3 regions of the Pseudomonas sp. 300 genome follow, and region 3 is predicted to be linked to each of the others. Evidence: riboswitches for the same ligand, from Rfam matches in the RefSeq annotation. Region 3 holds a riboswitch; each other region holds the start of a gene.

Evidence for each region. A riboswitch is a leader RNA that binds a small molecule or an ion and turns the genes downstream of it on or off. The one in region 3 is predicted to bind cobalamin.
Region 1: linked by a shared signal. The riboswitch ahead of cobO (cob(I)yrinic acid a,c-diamide adenosyltransferase) and the one ahead of Q7W83_RS12685 (CbtB domain-containing protein) in region 3 are both predicted to bind cobalamin.
Region 2: linked by a shared signal. The riboswitch ahead of Q7W83_RS29195 (energy-coupling factor ABC transporter permease) and the one ahead of Q7W83_RS12685 (CbtB domain-containing protein) in region 3 are both predicted to bind cobalamin.

The regions. Positions count from the first base shown of each region.
Region 1 is NZ_JAVLRV010000002.1:2,666,962-2,669,217, reverse strand. It holds gene Q7W83_RS18545 (PQQ-dependent sugar dehydrogenase) at 1-106, opposite strand, end outside; gene Q7W83_RS18540 (hypothetical protein) at 175-759, opposite strand; cobalamin riboswitch at 914-1,145, shown strand; gene cobO (cob(I)yrinic acid a,c-diamide adenosyltransferase) at 1,226-1,837, shown strand; gene Q7W83_RS18530 (cobyrinate a,c-diamide synthase) at 1,834-2,256, shown strand, end outside.
Region 2 is NZ_JAVLRV010000010.1:17,125-19,380, forward strand. It holds gene Q7W83_RS29190 (DUF2946 domain-containing protein) at 232-615, opposite strand; gene Q7W83_RS29195 (energy-coupling factor ABC transporter permease) at 714-1,361, opposite strand; cobalamin riboswitch at 1,404-1,600, opposite strand; gene Q7W83_RS29200 (DUF2946 domain-containing protein) at 1,965-2,256, shown strand, end outside.
Region 3 is NZ_JAVLRV010000002.1:1,310,534-1,312,789, reverse strand. It holds gene cobW (cobalamin biosynthesis protein CobW) at 1-287, opposite strand, end outside; cobalamin riboswitch at 388-600, opposite strand; cobalamin riboswitch at 839-1,066, shown strand; gene Q7W83_RS12685 (CbtB domain-containing protein) at 1,187-1,390, shown strand; gene Q7W83_RS12680 (CbtA family protein) at 1,402-2,106, shown strand; gene Q7W83_RS12675 (cobalamin biosynthesis protein) at 2,103-2,256, shown strand, end outside.

The sequences.
Region 1 (2,256 bases), 1.4 Mb from region 3:
TGGGTGACGGGCCGGTGCCGTCGGAGACTTGCAGGCTGGAGGTTTCACCACAGGCGGCGAGCCCTCCGGCGAGGGCGATGACGAGAACGAATTGGGGCTTGCGCATACTGATCTTCCCTATAAATGCAGTGGCCTGATCAATAGAGAAGCGCAAACCCGCGATGGTTCAACCGGTCAGCCGCGGGCTTCCTTGAACAGCACGGCGATGCCGGGATGATAGTTGCCCGCTTCGTTGCGCAACTTGCGGTAGGCGTAGGGGAAATACCAGGCGACGGCGCAGGTGTGTTCCTTTTGCAGGTCGTCGACCATGTCCTGGAGTTCTTCCGGGGTGGCGCCGTGTTGGGACTTTTGCGGTGCGACGAACAGGCAGCCGAGTTTCAGGTCGCTGGCGTAGCTGATGCGCTTGGCGTCGCTGGTGATATCGACCAGGGCCTGTGTCAGGTTCAGGCTGTTGACCCGTGGCCAACGCTGCGTGGCCTGAAGGTAGGCGCGTTCTTCGCTGGTGGCAATGAACAGGTCGGCGCGAGCGTTGCGTTCACCTTCCTCGTTCTGTTTGCGGGTCGGTGTGTGCTGCAGCGTGACCATTTCCGCCATCCACGCCGCGGCCGAGAGCAAGCCGAGGTTGGCTTTTTCGTCGTACCAGTAAGGCGTGTCGTTATCGCCGCGCACCGCGTTGTAGCGGTCTATACAGTCAAACCAGCGCTCCAGCACCGGGCGCAGGAATTCCAGCTTCGGATTGCTGATGATCATGCCTTGCATGTGGCTCACCCTTGTTATTGTGTTGTCAGGTTGTGGCGCTTTGATATCACTGCTGAGAGCGTGGCACAAGATTGGCGTCATTTTATTGATCAGTGGCAGTTATTCGCCCAGCGGCGTCCCGGCTTTAATTGACGCTCCACCCCCAACCCTCTAACCTTCGCGGCTTGTTTCAGGTGCTCTGTGGCCTTGGTCGACAGAGTGAAACAGGGAAGCCGGTGAGTGCGTGCGTTCAACACATTAACAACCACGATCCCGGCGCTGCCCCCGCAACGGTAAATGAGAGAAGACTGCGCCTTGAGCCACTGTGTCAATTGACATGGGAAGGCGCGCAGTCAGGCGAAGCGCCGCTCATGAGCCCGGAGACCGGCCTGATCCATCCAGCGGCATCACGGTGGGCGATGCCAGGCTTCTTGCCGTCTATTCTTGTGCCTGCCCGCCGTTATCCAGCCTCAACGGAGAGCTCCCCATGACTGATACTCCCGATCGTGACGAACGCCATCTGGCGCGCATGCTGCGCAAAAAAGCCGTGATTGACGAGCGCATCGCCAACTCCCCGAATGAATGCGGCCTGCTGCTGGTGTTGACCGGCAACGGCAAAGGCAAAAGCAGCTCGGCCTTCGGCATGCTCGCGCGCTCTATGGGCCACGGCATGCAATGCGGCGTGGTGCAGTTCATCAAGGGTCGCAACAGCACGGGCGAAGAGTTGTTCTTCCGGCGCTTCCCGGAGCAGGTGCGGTTTCATGTGATGGGCGAGGGTTTTACCTGGGAAACCCAGGACCGCCAGCGTGACATCGCCGCCGCCGAAGCTGCATGGGAAGTGTCCCGCGAATTGCTGCGTGATCCGTCGATCGGCCTGGTGGTGCTTGATGAACTGAACATCGCCCTCAAGCACGGGTACCTCGACCTCGATCAGGTGCTCAGCGACTTGCAGGCGCGTCCGCCGATGCAACACGTGGTGGTCACCGGTCGCGGCGCCAAGCCGGAAATGATCGATCTGGCCGACACCGTCACTGAAATGGGCGTGATCAAGCATGCGTTCCAGGCCGGGATCAAAGCGCAAAAAGGCGTCGAGCTGTGAATCAACCACGTCATTGCCCGGCGGTCTTGATTGCCGCGCCGGCCTCCGGTCAGGGCAAGACCACCGTCACCGCCGCGCTGGCCCGTTTGCATCGCAATCAGGGGCGCAAGGTGCGTGTGTTCAAATGCGGCCCGGACTTTCTCGATCCGATGATTCTCGAGCGCGCCAGCGGTGCGCCGGTGTATCAATTGGACATGTGGATGGTCGGCGAGCAGGAAAGTCGTCGACTGTTGTGGGAAGCCGCCGGTGAAGCGGATCTGATTCTGATCGAAGGCGTCATGGGCCTGTTCGACGGCACGCCGTCCAGCGCTGACCTGGCGCGGCATTTCGGTGTGCCGGTGCTCGGGGTGATCGATGGCACGGCGATGGCGCAGACCTTTGGCGCGCTGGCGTTGGGGTTGGCGAAGTATCAGCCGGAC
Region 2 (2,256 bases), on a different contig from region 3:
AACCTCCGTGCCACAACCGCTTGCGACTTACGGAATGCAGTAATACAGACAGTGATCCTTTCGGAAAAACTAAACCTGGAACTTGGATGATCAATAACAAGAGACATACGGATGTCCTTCCCGAGACGGTTGAACGGCGTCCACCCTTGGTCGCATCAGCGACAGCCGGCGTAAAACGGACGACGAAAAAACAAGCGATGGCGGGCAAATCAAGCCGGCCACTCACAGGCGTCAAATCTGAGGGGAAGCGCGAGGGTTGGCCGAGGGCCAAGAGTATCGAGGAGGTGCCTTGCAGCGCAGCTCGCGGCTGGGCTGCGGCTTTTGTCTGATTCGCAGCAGCCAGGTCAGGCAAAATAGAAAGGCGATGCTCAATGTCACCGCTGAACAGATAGGGCACGACAGACTACCGGCCCAGCCACCAGTTGACTGGTCAGTGAAGTCCGTTTTCTGAATCGGGCTCTTGCTGCCCAGTGCAGAGCAAAACTGACCGCCGACTCCATTGAGTTCGAGCCCGCTCATCTGCCCATGTCCCAAACCGCAGGCAAACACGTTGAACAGGACGCAGAAATATAGCGTCCAGGCAACGAGCGAGCGGTTTGATAGGGACAATTTCATGGCAGCGACATTAACACCCAAGCAAGCGGGGTTGAAGATCGAAAGATGTCGTTCAAACCCACCGCCCAGAAATACCTAGACGATGGGGCACGGGGAAATTATGCGACTTTCAGTGATTTCACACAGGTGAAGCGCTCGACAAAGGTGTTGTCGGCATAGCGCTTAAGCGTCCTCGCAACCAGGCAGGTGAACAACGGCTCGCATAACACCAGTGGCAAGTACGAAACGGCGAACAGCGCCCAGTTACTCAGAGGGGTTGGCTCCTCGCCCATGGACAACCAGAAACCCACCATCACTACCACACCGGTGTAATACAGCGCATCGAACTTGACCACTTCAGCCCAACGAATGCTGCGTCCGGCAACGTCGAAAAAGCGGCGTCCCAGCAAGCCGTGGGCGGCAATCAGCGGCAACATCAAAGACAACGAGTTGACCCCTAGGTGCACTAGATCCTGCGGTTCGAACAACAATCCTTGCAACAACAGGCCAATGGCAAAACCAAACAGCGTGGGGATAAAGCCGAAGATGACGTAGACGGCGGAAGCACCGACGAAATGCAATTCAGAAGCGCCGACCGGCAAATGGAATACTTCCATGAACACCGAGAAAAACGCGGCGGCGAGTATCGTCTTAATCAGGTTATCGGGGCGTAACAGCTTCGGCGAAAACGCCGCCAGCGTAGCGATTGCAGCGGCGTTGGCGTACAGCACTTTGGCGGCATTGAGCACGCCGGGTTCGATATGCATCAGTTCTCCCTCCGAGGGATGCGGGTCTGAAAACTGCCGGGATATTCGGCAGCACTTGTGGCAGGTCTCCTGGCTCACAGCTCAACACCCTCCCGCGCCTTCCCAGCCGTTATAGGCCAGTGGCATAGACGAGAGAGCTAACCGTTCACAGTTGCGGGGGCAGCGCAGGAATGGCCAAAGGGCGTACCTGCTTCCCTATTGCTTCACCAAAAGGTGAAACCACAAAGCGTCAACAGATTAAGGGTTTTGCACGGTCTGCGCACGAGGCGAGTAGTCTTTCCGACAAGGTTCCACGGAACAACGTGCGACAGTCTGCCTCAGGCGACTCGATAGGCATGTTTTATCGGACTTAGGGTAATGCCTGCGCCAGACTGTCGCAGGTTATTAAAGGTGACAGGTGTCGTTAGACTTTTTGCCCCTCCACGAGTCGGTCAGAACAAATGCTCAGTAGGCATGATTGGGTTTCACCTGACGCACTTCCGACAGTAGCTCAAATACGCTCGGACGGTTCGTCTGGAACTAGAAATGCTTCTGCGTTAAACCTCAACCAAATACATGGTCGTTACGTGGCACGCCCAAAAGTCGGGTGCTAGAGTCATTTCCATGAACAGAACTCGAACAGACCGCTCGTTGATTGCCTGGACGCTCTATGCCTGCGTCCTGTTCAATCTATTGGCTTGCGGTATTGCTCACGGACAGATGAGTGGCTTGGCCCTCAATGGCGCGGGAGGGCAATTCTGCTCAGTATCTAATGTGGGTGTTGCGGATGTCGGGGGGGATTTGGTTGCCCAGTCCAAGAGTAATTGGGCCAGCAACTTCAGTTGCCCGATGTGCTCCTCAATCACCTTAAACCTCGTGTTCCTGTTCTGCCTTGCTTGGCTTGCGCGAACCAACC
Region 3 (2,256 bases):
CGACGGGCTACAAGTTCACGCATCACCGGGAAGAATTCTTCCTGAACGGTGCAGCACAGGCAGCCGTTGGCCAGTTCGTAGACGCGGCCGTTGGCTTCTTCTTCGGTGCAACCGATCGAGCACTGCTTGAGGATTTCACCGTCGATGCCCAGCTCGCCGAACTCGTTGACGATCACCGCGATGCGGCGGCCTTGCGCGTTGTCGAGCATGTGCCGCAGCAAGGTGGTTTTGCCCGAGCCGAGGAAGCCGGTAACGATGGTGACGGGGAGTTTGGCCAGTGTTTTCATCGGATGCCCTTTGGCAAGGTGGCGGGCATACGGGACGACAATCGCGGCGACGGATGCGCGCGCGGAAGAGTTCGCCACCGGATCACCCCGCCCGGTTGTAGTGAGAATCTGTGTCGAGGCAGGTCTCCTGGCTGACGGTGTGCCTGTCGCTAGACTGGCGTTTGCTGCGCCTTCCCGCGGGCTCCAGGGCTGGAGCGTGCAGTGGCGTGGCAGCGAACATCACCGTTCACAGTTGCGGGGGCAGCCGCGGCATCGACCGCGTTCCCTTCTTAGCTTCGGCAAACGCCGAAGAACCTCGAAAGCGCAAGGCTACGCATGGTGTGTGGGCGGGTCAATGTCCGTCAGTTGATTGCAATCCCCTGTGGCGAGGGGATTTATCCCCGTTGGGCTGCGAAGCGGCCCCCTGCATTCCTTCAGGGCCCCGCAAGCAGGTTTTGCGACGGCGTCGCCGCCGAACGGGGATAAATCCCCTCGCCACAGGTAACACTCCTTGCCCTTGCCCCCGAGTTGAGAACCCTTGCCAATTGACGCCCAACCCCCGCCCATGCTCTCCTACACGCCTTGTTACGGGTGCCCTTCACAGGGTGAAACGGGAAACCGGTGAATCATGTGCTTTACTCAAAGCCATGTCAGTCCGGTGCTGCCCCCGCAACGGTAAGCGAGCGAAGCGTCAGATCCACTGTGCCGGCAATTCGGCATGGGAAGGTGACGCTTGCAGGTTTCGGTTGACGCCCAAGCCCCTCGCGAGCCCGGAGACCGGCCCGCAACACAAAGTGACGATTACGTTCACTGAACAACAAACCCGCGGTGGGCGGGCGCTGTTTGAACCTCTGCGAGCCCGATTCGCAGGGGTCTTCCATGCGCTCTATTCACCCGCTGACAGACCAGAGGGAAGCGCCATGTCGATCATCAGCAGCACCGGCAGCAACACCGATAAGAGCACCACCAGCACCACCACGACCCTGACCCAACGCCTGACCGCTGCCGTATGCGCATCGATCCTTGGCGCGTGCCTGGTGTATTTCGCCGGTTTCTCGCACATCGAAGCGGTGCACAACGCCGCGCACGATACCCGTCACAGCTCCGCTTTCCCGTGCCATTGAGACCTGTCGACATGATCAAGCGTATTGCGCAAACCGCAGGTTTCACCGGGCTGCTGGCCGCCCTGCTGCTGACCCTGCTGCAAAGCTTCTGGGTCGCTCCGCTGATTCTGCAGGCCGAGACTTACGAAAAATCCGAGCCGGCCGCTGTTGAAGTTCATGAGCACGCCGCCGGTGCCGCCGCTCACACCCACGATGCCGAAGCCTGGGAGCCGCAAGACGGCTGGCAGCGCGTGCTGTCCACCACGGGCGGCAATCTGGTAGTTGCCGTCGGTTTTGCGCTGATGCTCGCTGGCCTCTACACCTTGCGCGCACCGACCAAAACCTCGCAGGGCCTGCTCTGGGGCCTGGCCGGTTACGCGACGTTCGTACTGGCGCCAACCCTCGGCCTGCCACCGGAACTGCCGGGCACCGCCGCAGCGGATCTGGCACAACGGCAAATCTGGTGGATCGGCACCGCTGCATCCACTGCGGTTGGCATCGCGCTGATCGTGTTCAGCCGTCATTGGCTGATGAAGATTCTCGGCGTGGCCATCCTGGCGGTTCCACATGTGATCGGCGCACCGCAACCGGAAGTGCACTCGATGCTCGCGCCGGAAGCCCTGGAAACCCAGTTCAAAATCGCTTCGCAGCTGACCAACATGGGATTCTGGCTGGCTCTGGGCCTGATCAGCGCCTGGTTGTTCCGCCGCAAAAGCGATGGCCAATACCACGCATGACCAACACCCGCACAGCGCCGACGTTAGTGGTCGGCCTGGGCTGCCAGCGCGGCTGCCCCGTGAGCACGCTGCGGGCGTTACTCGATCAGGCGCTACAGGCGCATCAAATCGGGCTTCACCAGATCAAGGCCTTCGCCAGCATCGATCTGA